Linked DNA regions of Roseisolibacter agri. The protein of the gene in region 2 interacts with the protein of the main gene of each other region in a pairwise test. Links are inferred from orthologs where the notes say so. Each region holds a gene or a part of one and is shown on either strand. Other genes may lie near its edges.

Evidence for each region. Proteins that work in one complex are often made in the same cells at the same time.
Region 1: the proteins of topA (region 2) and rosag_RS02455 interact in binary tests that used the Escherichia coli proteins (3 or more experiments, as listed by UniProt). The link is inferred for Roseisolibacter agri from one-to-one orthologs.

What each region holds. Positions count from the first base shown.
Region 1 is NZ_BRXS01000001.1:609,869-614,848, forward strand. What follows is about bases 2,244-4,980. They hold rosag_RS02455 (YigZ family protein), read right to left. Parts: upstream 4,047-4,980; coding sequence 3,441-4,046; downstream 2,244-3,440. Other genes in these bases: rosag_RS02450 (hypothetical protein), read left to right, coding at 2,295-3,302; rosag_RS02460 (TolB family protein), read right to left, coding at 4,054-4,980. In the rest of the region: rosag_RS02440 (Ig-like domain-containing protein), read left to right, coding at 1-254; rosag_RS02445 (acyl-CoA dehydrogenase C-terminal domain-containing protein), read left to right, coding at 416-2,206.
Region 2 is NZ_BRXS01000007.1:208,768-216,300, forward strand. Bases 173-3,219 are described here. They hold topA (type I DNA topoisomerase), read left to right. Parts: upstream 173-489; coding sequence 490-2,949; downstream 2,950-3,219. Other genes in these bases: rosag_RS22020 (hypothetical protein), read left to right, coding at 173-484; rosag_RS22030 (LysM peptidoglycan-binding domain-containing protein), read right to left, coding at 3,041-3,219. Also shown: more of rosag_RS22020, read left to right, coding at 1-172; more of rosag_RS22030, read right to left, coding at 3,220-3,421; rosag_RS22035 (efflux RND transporter periplasmic adaptor subunit), read left to right, coding at 3,708-5,117; rosag_RS22040 (ABC transporter permease), read left to right, coding at 5,126-6,589; rosag_RS22045 (TolC family protein), read left to right, coding at 6,586-7,533. UniProt on the Escherichia coli protein: Releases the supercoiling and torsional tension of DNA, which is introduced during the DNA replication and transcription, by transiently cleaving and rejoining one strand of the DNA duplex.

The sequences.
Region 1 (4,980 bases), on a different replicon or contig from region 2:
TCCCCGACCAAGTGGTGCAGGCAGCGCAGCTCCGCATCACCGGCGGCGGGCGCGACACGACGCTCACGCTCGCGCAGCCGGGGGCGCCCGGGACCATCGGCCGTGGCTCCGTGCGCCTGCGCTTCACGCCCCCCGCGGGGAGCACGGTGCGTCCGTTCGCGCAGGGCTACTACACGGCGCGCACGATCCTGCAGCTGGCCGGCGGGCGGACGCTGAGCGTCGAGATCCCGGCGCTGTTCGCCGTCGTGCGCTGACGCCAGCACACCCACGACCGCCCGGCGGCGACGTCCTGGCGACGTCCTGGCGACGTCCTGGCGACGTCTTGCCGCCCGGCGGTCGCGGTCGCACAATTACCACAGAACACCGTTCGGCAGGCGCCGCGCGCCGATCGCCACCTCCACCGGACCCGAGTCCCATGCCGACCTACAAGGCGCCGCTCGACGACATCCGCTTCCTCCTCACCGAGGTCCTCGACGTCGAGCAGCTCTCGCGGCTGCCGGGCTACGAGGAGGCCACGCCGGACATGCTGCTGGCCGTCCTCGAGGAGGGCGCCAAGCTGTGCGAGCAGTACCTCGCGCCCGTCAACCAGAGCGGCGACGCCGAGGGGTGCCGCTACGAGAACGGCGTCGTCACGACGCCGAAGGGCTTCCGCGAGGCGTACGACGAGTTCGTGAAGGGCGGCTGGCCCGCGATGACGGCGCCCACGGAGTTCGGCGGGCAGGGGCTGCCGCACCTCACGCGCTTCGTGCTGAACGAGATGATGTGCGCCGCCAACCTCTCGTTCGCGATGTACCCGGAGCTCGGCCACGGCGTCGCGATGACGCTCGAGAAGTGGGGCAACGCGGAGCTGAAGCAGCGCTTCATGCCGAAGATCGTCGACGGCACGTGGACGGGCACGATGTGCCTCACCGAGGCGCACGCCGGCACGGACCTCGGCATCATCCGCACGAAGGCGGTGCCCGCGGGCGACGGCGCCTACAAGGTCACGGGCACCAAGATCTTCATCTCCGCGGGCGACCACGACCTGGCCGAGAACGTGATCCACCTCGTGCTGGCCAAGCTGCCCGACGCGCCCGCGGGCACGAAGGGGATCTCGATGTTCATCGTGCCCAAGTTCCTCCCCACCGAGGAGGGCGGCGTCGGCACGCCGAACGGCGTCACCTGCGGCTCCATCGAGCACAAGATGGGGATCAAGGGCAACGCGACGTGCGTCATGAACTTCGACGGCGCGACGGGCTGGCTGGTGGGCGAGGAGCACAAGGGGATGCGCGCGATGTTCACGATGATGAACGGCGCGCGCCTCGGCGTCGGCCTGCAGGGGCTCGGCCTCGCGGAGGTCGCGTACCAGAACGCGCTCGCCTACACGAAGGACCGCATCCAGGGCCGCGCGCTCACCGGCAAGAAGGCGCCGGAGCAGGAGGCCGACCCGATCATCGTGCACCCCGACGTGCGCCGCATGCTGCTGACGCAGAAGGCGTACATCGAGGGCGAGCGCGCGCTCGCGTACTGGGTCGGGCAGCTGATCGACATCGAGGAGAAGCACCCCGACGAGGAGAAGCGGAAGGAGGCCGAGGACCTGGTCGCGCTGATGACGCCGATCATCAAGGGCTTCCTGACGGACACGGGCTTCGAGAGCGCGAACCTCGCGCTGCAGTGCCTGGGCGGCCACGGCTACATCAAGGAGTACGGGCTGGAGCAGTTCGTCCGCGACGCGCGCATCGCGCAGATCTACGAGGGGACGAACGGCGTGCAGGCGCTCGACCTGATCGGCCGCAAGGTGCCGGAGGGGAACGGCCGGCTGCTGCGCCGCTTCCTCGCGCTGGTGCAGGCGGACCTCAAGGAGGCGCAGGCGGACGCGCGCGTGTCCGACCTCGCCGCGCAGCTCGGCGACGCGGTGCGCAAGACGCAGGAGAGCATCATGACGGTCATCCAGAAGGCGATGCAGAACCCCGACGAGGCGGGCGCCGCGGCGACCGACTTCCTGCGGATGATGGGGCTGGTCGCGACGGGCTGGATGTGGCTGAAGATGGCGCGCGTGGCGCTCGACCGGCTGCCGAGCGCGAACGGCGAGGCGCGCTTCTACGACGCGAAGGTGAAGACGGCGCGCTTCTACTTCGCGAAGCTGCTGCCGCAGGTGGACGCGCTGGCGGCGACGATGCAGAGCGGCGCGGCGACGGTGATGGAGCTGGAGGCCGCGGCCTTCTGACGCGGCGGCCGGCGTCTTGCGCGGATGAGCGGGGGCGTGCATCACAGGATGCACGCCCCCGCTTCCCGTTCGTGCTCCCGAGTCTGCCGTGTACGCCGCCTGCCTCTTCTGCGACGCGCCGTTCCCCGGGAACGAGGCGCTGGAGTCGTTCCCCGTCGGACGCCGCGTGGCGTTCGACGCCGACCGCGGGCGCCTGTGGGCGGTCTGCCGCCGCTGCGAGCGCTGGAACCTGGCGCCCATGGAGCAGCGCTGGGAGGCGATCGAGGACGCGGAGCGGCTGTTCCGCGACACGCGCGTGCGCGTCTCGACGGACAACATCGGGCTCGCGAAGCTGCGCGAGGGGCTGGAGCTGGTGCGCATCGGGCGGCCGCTGCGGCCGGAGTTCGCGGCGTGGCGCTACGGCGACCAGTTCGGGCGCCGCCGCCGGCGCGCGGTGACGGCCGGCGGCGTGGGCGCGGCGGCGGCGGTCGTGGCGGCGCCGATCGCGGTCCCGGCGCTCGTGGCGGGCCTCTGGTCGGGCGGCATCTTCGTCGCCGGATACCTCGCCGGCGGCGTGACGGTGCCCTACGAGATGGCGAAGGAGTGGCTGCTCTCCGAGCGCGTGATCGCGCGCGTCTCGCTCGGCGACCCGGCGGACGGCGCGCCGGACGCGGACATCCGCGTGCGCCACCTGCGCGAGAGCACGCTGCTGCAGGACGGCGCCGACGGCGTCGCGCTGCGCCTGCAGCACGACGGCGGCGAGACGGACCTGCGCGGCGCATCGGCGACGCGCGCGCTGGGCGCGCTGCTCGCGCGCGCGAACGCGTGGGGCGCGAGCGCGGGGCAGGTGCGCGCCGCGGTGCACGCGATCGACGAGCGCGGCGACGCGCTCGGCTGGCTGCACGCGGCCGCGCGGCGCTCCAGTCGCCCGGGCGGGCGCGTGATGGCCGAGTGGCGCCGCGTCGGCGCGCTCGCGCTCACGCCGGTGGAGCGCCTGGCGGTGGAGATGGCGCTACACGAGGAGCAGGAGCGCCGCGCGCTGGAGGGCGAGCTGGAGGTGCTGACGGACGCGTGGCGCGACGCGGAGGAGATCGCGGCGATCGCGGATTCGATCTAGATGTCGTCCCGATCCTGAGCGCAGCGAAGGAGAGGGACCTGGTATGCGTCACGCGTGGGACGCCTCTCGCCTCGGAGAGCGGATGCCTGGCTGCGCTCGGGATGACACCCGACCGGGCCGCACGCGGCACGCAGCGCTTCAGTCGACCAGCGCCTGCCCCCGCGTCGCGTCCAGCACCGCCGCCGCGAACGCATCGCGCCGCGCGTCGGGGAGCGTCACGCGGTACGTCACGTCGGCCGCGTACGACTCCTCCGCGACGCGGCCCTCGTGGCCCGCGATGAGCTGCTGCACGACGGTCACGTCGCCGTAGCCGATCGTCAGCACGCAGTCGATCCACTCCACCCGCTCGGCGCGCGGCATCGATTCGAGCGCGTGCTGCACGGCGCCGCCGTACGCGCGCACGAGGCCACCGGTGCCGAGCTTCGTGCCGCCGTAGTAGCGCGTCACCACCGCGGCCACGTCGCCGACGCCCGAGTGCAGCAGCACCGTCAGCATCGGGCGACCGGCGGTGCCGTGTGGCTCGCCGTCGTCGCTCATGCCCACGCGGCCCGTGCTCCCCGGCGGCCCGACGACGAACGCCCAGCAGTTGTGCGTCGCGTCGGGGAACTCGGCGCGCATGCGCGCGATGAAGGCCTGCGCGTCCTCCACCGTCGCGGCGGGCGCGATGGTGGCGATGAAGCGGCTGCGCGAGATCTCCTGCTGTGCGCGGTGCTCGCCGGCGGGGATGGGGTAGCGGTCGCTCACGCGTACATCACCGCAGCAGCGCCACGCTGCCCGGCGCCTCCGTCGGGTCGCCCGGGAGGTCGCCGACCGCCGCGCCGTCGCGCGTCAGTGCGCGATACACGAGCCGCGTCGCGAACGGATCGCCCTGCTCGACGTTGATCGCGACCACGACGCGCGCGCCGTCGGCGCTCAGGCGCGCCCAGCGGATGCGGTCGTTCGTCACGCGCGGGTCGCCCGGCGTGAGCAGTGGGACCGGCAGCCGTTCGCGGCTCGCGAGCGCCGTCGCCGCGCCGGTGCGCACGTCGATGCGCGCCAGCTCGCGGTAGTCGTCCGCGGTGCGGAAGGGCGCCACGCTCGAGACGAAGCGGCGGCGCAGCGCCAGCACCCAGCTCGCGTCCGGCGCGAGGTCCTGCACGAGCCCCACGAGCGAGTCGCGCACGAGGCGCCGGACGCCGCCGCCGTCGATCGCCCACACGCGCGAGACGGGCGTCGGCAGCGAGTCGGGTCCCGTCTGACCGACGATCGTGGCGACGTACACCCGACCGTCGGTCGCCCAGCGCACCGCGGTCGTGGGCTCGACGCGCGGACCGCCGTCCGATCCCGACTCGTGCAGCACGCGCGTCGTGCCCGTCGCCAGGTCGGCGGCCACCACGCGCGTCGTGAGCGCGCGACGGTCCCCCAGCGCCGTCACCGCGGCGGCGATCGCGCCGCCGTCCGGCGACCAGGCGACCGGCGTGCCCCAGTAGGGGACGGCCGCGATGCGGACCTTCGTGTCGACGGTGCCACCGGGCGTCGCCACGAGCAGCCGCCCCACGCCCTGCGCCACCGCGACGAAGGCGAGCCGCGCGCCGTCCGGGCGCCAGCGCGGCTCCTGCAGCGACTGCGCGGGCCCGGTGGAGTCCGGCGGCGCCGCGAGCACGCGCGGCCACGTGTCCGACGGCGCCTCGACCAGCAG
Region 2 (7,533 bases):
GCTCGCCCCTGAGGGCCTGGACGCGCTGCTGCAGGAGCTGCGGGAGCGCTTCGACGGCTCGGCGGACCTCCGGGCGGTCCGGGTGTATCTGGCGGCGCGGGGGTACGACGCGCGTCGGATCGATACGGTGGTGTCCGCCTTCGCGGGCGATCCTGGAAACGGGGGGCCCGCGCCGGCCGCACGACCGGCGGGCGCGGCCGATCCGGCTATCGGGGCGGCGAGCGCCGCAGAATCGGCGGACGCCGTCCCGCCGGCTCCGCCCGCGCTCCGCATCCCCGCGGCCCACGAGCGGGCGCGCTTCTCCAGCGAGGCGTGGGGCCACCTGATCCAACGCAGGGCGGCGGCCGGCTGGTCGGTCGCCGAGCTCGAACACGTGATCGAGCGGGCGCTCGTTCAAATAGATGGACGCATCGCGGTCGACGACCTCCGCGCGCTGATCGACGGCGCGTTCGGCGGATCGGCCGAGTCCTCGACGGTACACTAGGGACCATGGCGACCAAGAAGACAGCGACGAAGAAGACGACGGCCAAGAAGGCGACCGCCGCCGGCGGCGCGCGGACCACGCGCGCCCGGGCGGCCGCCTTCGATCCGGCCGCGGACGAGGAGCCGACGCCTCCGGGCACGACCTCCCTCGTCATCGTCGAGTCGCCGGCGAAGGCGAAGACGATCGGCAAGTACCTCGGCCGCGGCTACAAGGTGCGCGCGACCGTGGGCCACATCATGGACCTGCCCGAGAAGAAGCTGGGCGTCGACGTGGACCACGGCTTCGACGTGCAGCTGGAGCCGATCGCGGGCAAGGAGAAGACGATCGCGGAGCTGAAGAGCGCCGCGAAGGACGCGAAGGAGATCTTCGTCGCGACCGACCCTGACCGCGAGGGCGAGGCGATCGCCGCGCACGTCGCGGACCTCATCACGCCCAAGCGCGGCCCCAAGCCGACCATCCGGCGCGTCCTCTTCCACGAGATCACGAAGGAAGGGATCGCGCGGGCGATGGAGCAGCCGGGCGACATCGACTCGGGCAAGGTCGACGCACAGCAGGCGCGCCGCGTCCTCGATCGCCTGGTGGGCTACAAGGCCAGCCCGGTGCTCTGGAAGACGGTGAAGAAGGGGCTCTCCGCCGGCCGCGTGCAGACGGTGGCGCTGCGCCTGATCGTCGAGCGCGAGCGCGAGATCCGCGCGTTCCTGCCGGTCGAGTACTGGTCGGTCACCGCGCAGCTGGAGAAGGGGACGCAGCCCTTCACCGCGAAGCTCCACCACGTCGATGGGAAGAAGCCCGAGATCTCGAACGCCGCGCAGGCGGACGCGATCCTCGCGGACCTCGCGGGGCGCGACATCTTCCCGGTCACCGACGTGAAGCGGCGCGAGCGTCGCAAGAACCCGCAGGCGCCGTTCACGACCTCCACGCTGCAGCAGGAGGGCGCGAAGAAGCTGGGCTTCGGCTCCAAGCGCACGATGCGCCTCGCGCAGGACCTGTACGAGGGCATCGACCTCGGCCCCGAGGGCGCGGTCGGCCTCATCACGTACATGCGTACCGACTCGACGCGCGTGGCGGAGAGCGCGGCGACGGCGGCGCGCGAGCACCTGCGCACGCTCTTCGGCGAGGACTACCTCGCGCCGGGGCTGCAGCTGTACGGCAGCACGAAGCAGACGAACGCGCAGGACGCGCACGAGGGCATCCGCCCCACCGATCCGACGCGCCGTCCGGAGCTGGTGCGCAAGTACCTCTCGGCCGACCAGCTGAAGCTCTACGAGCTGGTGTGGAAGCGCTTCATGGCGTCGCAGATGGCGCCCGCGGTGTTCGATACCACCACCGTCGACTTCGAGCTGAAGCCCACGTCGGGTGCGGCCTACGCGTCGGGCGTGTCGTCGTACGCGTTCCGCGCCACGGGCAGCGTCGTGAAGTTCCAGGGCTTCCTCGCGCTCTACCGCGAGGCGCGCGAGGAGGGCGACTCGGTCGCGCTCGAGGACGAGCAGGCGCTGCCGATGCTGGAGCTGGGGGAGCGCGTGCCGGTGAAGGAGATCGTGCCGCAGCAGCACTTCACGCAGCCGCCGCCGCGGTTCTCCGAGGCGTCGCTGGTGAAGGAGCTGGAGCGCCTCGGCATCGGCCGCCCGTCGACGTACGCGTCGATCATCTCGGTGCTCGCCGACCGCCGCTACGTGCTGCTCGAGCAGCGCCGCTTCTTCCCGACCGCGCTCGGCGAGACGGTCGAGAAGGTGATGGTGAAGAAGTTCCCGGCCATCTTCGACGTGCAGTTCACGTCGACCATGGAAGGGGAGCTCGATCGCGTCGAGGGCGGCACGGTCGACTGGCGCACCGCGCTGCAGGAGTTCTGGGGCCCGTTCTCCGAGGAGCTGCACGACCGCGACCTCGACCTGCTGATCGCCGAGGCGCACGACCTCTCCGCGCTGGAGACGGAGCGGTGCAAGGAGTGCGGCGGGAAGCTGGTGCCGAAGGCGGGCTTCTTCGGCCCGTTCGTCGCGTGCGAGAACCACCCGAAGAACTGCAAGTACACGCGGCCGATCACGGGCGAGCGCAAGCCGCCGGTGGTGACCGAGTACCTGTGCCCCGAGTGCGGCGCGCCGATGTACCTGCGCCAGGGCAAGAGCGGCGATTTCCTGGGCTGCAGCCGCTTCCCGAAGTGCCGCGGCACGCGCGCGCTGCCGACGGGCGTGAAGTGCCCGAAGGACGGCGGCGACATCTCGCAGCGCAAGTCGAAGGCGCGCGGCAAGATCTTCTACGGCTGCGAGAACTATCCCAACTGCGACTTCGTCGTCTGGGACAAGCCGGTGAAGGACGTCTGCCCCGAGTGCGGCTACGAGGGCGCGGAGGCGAAGCAGAACAAGACGCGCGGCAGCTACCGCAAGTGCCTGAAGTGCGGCAACGAGTGGGACGTCGCCGATCCGACCGAGTCGGCGGAGCAGGGCGCCGAGGAGCCGGTGGCGGTCTGACTGCGCGCGGCTTGGCGACGGAGGGAGAATGCACGCGGGGGCGCCGACCGGCTGGTCGGCGCCCCCGCGTCGCATCCGGCCCCGCCGCGGCTCAGGGAAGCTGCAGCTCCTGGCCCGGGTGGATCATGTCCGGGTTCGGGATCGCGTCGCGATTGGCCGCGTGGATCTTCTTCCACTGCGACGCGTCGCCGTAGACGTCCTTGGCGATCTTGGAGAGCGTGTCACCCGCCTTCACGGTGTAGGTGCGGCCGGCGGTCGCCTCGCCGCTGCGCGTGGCCTGGTCGGCGAAGCCGCTGTTGACCTGGAGGCTGACCTGCGCGTCGGAGGCGACCGCGCGGATCGCCTGCTGCGCCTTGTCGCGGTCGGCCTCGGTGCCCACGGTGCCCCGGACCTCGGAGCCGCTCACCTGCAGCCCGTAGACGTTGACGCCCTGGCGCTGGAGCGCCGCGGCGATGTCGGATTGGGTGGTCATCTGCCCTCCGGTGATGGATCGTGCGCGCCTGCCGCGCGGGGTGCATCGGATGGCCGGCGCGGACGGGCCGCGCACGGGACCGCGCGCATGTGCAAGGGATGGTCCCGGCGGACGGCGGCCGGGTTCGCCGGACGACGAAACCCTTTGCGCCACGGGGCGTGTCGAAGCGTCGCCTCGCCGGTACGATGCGCTCTTCCGCGGGGCCGCAACGAAGTGCATAGTAGCAGCCGCTTGGGGCCGCGCCGCCGCGGTCTCGCTCCCCGTTCGTCGCTTCCCCCCGCCGCACATGCGCCTTCCCCGTTCGCGCCCCGTCCTCGCCGCCGGTGCCGCCGCCGTCGTCGCCATCGCGGGCCTCGTCGCCTGGCGCACCCTCGGCGCCGCGAAGCCCGAGACCGATCCCCTCGTCGTCCAGGTGAAGGAGGGCGACTTCAAGGTCACCGTCACTACCACGGGCGAGCTGCGCGCCGTGAAGTCGGTGCAGGTGCAGGGGCCGCCCAACCTCCCGCAGGCGCAGATCTACCAGCCGATCAAGATCGCGACGCTGGTCCCCGAGGGGACGGTGGTGAAGGCGGGCGACATGGTCGCGGAGCTCGATCGCGGCGCCGCCGCCGGCAAGTTGAACGAGGTGCAGCTCAACGTGCAGAAGGCGGAGGCGCAGTACACGCAGGCGCAGCTCGACTCGACGCTCAACCTCTCCAAGGCGCGCGAGGAGCTGCGCACGCTGGAGTTCGCGCTCGAGGAGAAGCGCATCGCCAAGGAGCAGGCGCAGTACGAGGCGCCCTCGGTGCGCCGGCAGGCGGAGATCGACCTGCAGAAGGCCGACCGCGCCCTCGCGCAGGCGAAGCGCGACTACGCGACCAAGACGCAGCAGGCGATCGCGAAGATGCGCGAGGTCGGCGCGGACCTCGACCGCCACAAGAACACGCTCAAGATCATCCAGGACGTCGTGGGCGCCTTCACGATCAAGGCGCCGGCGCCGGGCATGGTGATCTACGCCAAGGAGTGGAACGGCCGGAAGAAGGTCGTCGGCTCGCAGGTCTCGCCGTGGGAGCCCACGGTGGCGACGCTCCCCGACCTGACGCAGATGGAGTCGATCACCTACGTCAACGAGATCGACGTGCGGAAGCTCGCGGTCGGCCAGGAGGTGAAGCTCTCGCTCGACTCCGATCCGTCCAAGGTGCTCACGGGGAAGGTCACCGCGGTCGCCAACGTCGGCGAGCAGCGCCCGAACACGGACGCCAAGGTGTTCGAGGTGAAGGTGCAGGTGATGCAGTCGGACACGACGCTGCGCCCCGGCATGACGACGTCGAACGCCGTGCAGACGGCGGTCGTGAAGAAGGCGCGCTTCATCCCGCTCGAGGCGGTGCAGGCCGACAGCGGCCGCACCTTCGTCTTCCGCCGCCGCGGCGGCTCGGTCGTGCGGCAGGAGATCGAGACGGGCCTGATGAACGACAACGAGGTGATCGTCGCCCGCGGCCTGGAGCCGCGCGACGAGGTGCTCCTCGCCGCGCCCGCCGACGCCGCGACGCTGCAGACGGTCACGCTCCCCGGCCGGCCGAAGCAGTCCGCGCCCGCGAAGCCCTCCGACAGCGCGCAGAAGGCGCCGGTGCCCGTGGTGCCGCCCACGGCCGCGCCGACGCCGGCGCCCGCCGCTGCCCCAGTCGCCAAGGCGACCGCCGCTTCCACGTCGCGCTGAGCGGTACCGTGGGAGTCGTCACCACACCCCAGGGGGCGACGTACGCGCCGCCCGCGGGCGGCACGGGCGCGCCCGGCGCCGACGCGCGCCCGCCGCACGGCAGCGACCGCGCCGCCACGCTCCGCCTCATCGCCTTCGGCCTGCGCGCCGCCATCGAGGCGGTCGGCCACAACACCCTCCGCGCCGCCCTCACCTCGCTCGGCATCCTCTTCGGCGTCGCGTCGGTCATCGCGATGCTGGCCATCGGCAAGGGCGCCGAGCAGGAGATCCTGGCGCAGATGAAGCTCCTGGGCTCCAACAACGTGATCGTCACGCCGCTGGTGGAGCAGAAGGAGGAGAAGGCCGGCGAGAAGGACGAGAAGGAGAGCAAGCGCTACACGCCCGGCCTCACCGCGCTCGACGCGCAGAGCATCCGCGACGTCGTGCCGCAGGTGCGCTCGGTCAGCACGGAGCTGTCGCTGCAGACCAACGCCACGCGCGAGGGGCAGCGCCGCTCGGTGAAGCTCGTGGGCGTCGACAGCGCGTACTTCAGCGCCTTCAACCTCGAGATGGCGGAGGGTGGCCGCTTCGCGCCGATGCACCTCGAGCGCGGCATGCCGGTCGCCGTCATCGGCAGCGGGCTGCGCGCGCGCTTCTTCACCAAGGAGCCGCCCATCGGCCGCCGCATCAAGGTCGGCGAGACGTGGCTCACGGTCGTCGGCGTGCTCGCGCCGCGCCCGGTCTCCGAGCAGACCGCGCAGCGCCTCGGCATCCGCGATGCGAACATGGACGTCTACGTCCCGCTGTCGACCGCGCTGCTGCGCTACCGCAACCGCGCGCAGATCACCAACCGCGACGTCGAGCGCGCGGCGCAGGAGTTCAACAACGACGACGAGGCGACCAAGAACGAGGACGCCACCGCGCGCGCCGAGCGGCTGAACCAGAACCAGCTCGACCGCCTGGTCGTGCAGGTGGCCGACGCGCGCTACGTCTCGCAGGTCGCGGAGGTCGTGCAGCGGCTGATGGCGCGCCGGCACAACGGCGTCGTCGACTTCGAGGTCAACGTCCCCGAGATGCTCCTCAAGCAGGAGCAGCGCACGAAGACGATCTTCAACGTCGTCCTCGGCGCCATCGCGTCGATCTCGCTGATCGTCGGCGGCATCGGGATCATGAACATCATGCTCGCCTCGGTGCTGGAGCGCATCCGCGAGATCGGCGTGCGGCGCGCGCTCGGCGCCAGCCAGCGCGACGTGCTCGCGCAGTTCCTCGCCGAGGCCGTGCTCATCAGCCTCGCGGGCGGCATGGCGGGCATCCTGCTCGGCGTCGGGCTCAGCGTCGGCATCGAGCGCTTCGCCAAGATCGCCACGATCGTCTCCCCACTCTCGGTGTTCGTCGCCTTCGGCGTGTCGCTGACGGTGGGGCTCGTGTTCGGCATCGTCCCCGCGTGGCGCGCCGCCCGCCAGGATCCCGTCGTCTGCCTGCGCTACGAATGATGGACGCCTTCCGCACCCTCCGCCGGCCGGCCGCGCGCGCCGTCTCCGCGCTCCTGCTGGCCGCGCCGCTCTCCGCGCAGGCGCCCGCCGCTCCGATGCCCACGCAGGCCCCTGCACGTGAGCCGGTCGGTCCCACGATCACGCTCGAGGAGACCGTCGACCGGGCGCTCGGCAACGGGCCGAGCGCGCGCGCGGCCCGCAGCGCCCGCGACGCGGCACGCTGGCGCGAGCGCGGATTCTCGGCCGGCCTGATGCCGCGCCTGTCGTTCGCCGGCACGCTGCCCAGCTACCGCCGCGCGATCACGCCGATCGTGCAGCCGGATGGCACCATCCGCTATCTCAGCCAGCGGCTCACGCAGTCGAGCGCGGAGCTGCGGCTGGAGCAGCCGATCGCGTTCACGGGCGGCAACGTGTTCGTGTCGTCCGCGCTAGAGCGCGCCGACATCACGGGCAACGCCTCCGGCTCGCGGCTCTGGCAGTCGACGCCGTTCACCATCGGGATCGAGCAGTCGCTCTTCCGGCCGAACAACATCGCCTGGAACTCGCGCGAGCAGGACCTGCAGCTGACGGTCGCCGAGCGCGCGTACGTCGAGGCGCGCGAGGACGCGTCGGCCGCCGCGGTGACCGCGTTCTTCGACCTGTACGCGGCGCAGATGAACCTCGCCAACGCCGAGACGAATGCCGCCGTCAACGACTCGCTCTTCCTGCTGTCCAAGGGGCGCTTCGAGGTCGGCCGCATCGGCGAGAACGACCTGCTGCAGAGCGAGCTCGCGCTGCTGCGCGCCCGCGCGTCGGCCGACGAGGCGCGTCTCGCGCGCGACCGCGCGCGCTCGGCGCTCAACCTGCTGATCGGCGCGCCCGCCGACGCGCCCGTCGCCGTCGCGCCGCCGGCCGGTGCGCCCGCGCTGGTCGCGCCAGACCCGGACCGCGCGGTCGCCGAGGCC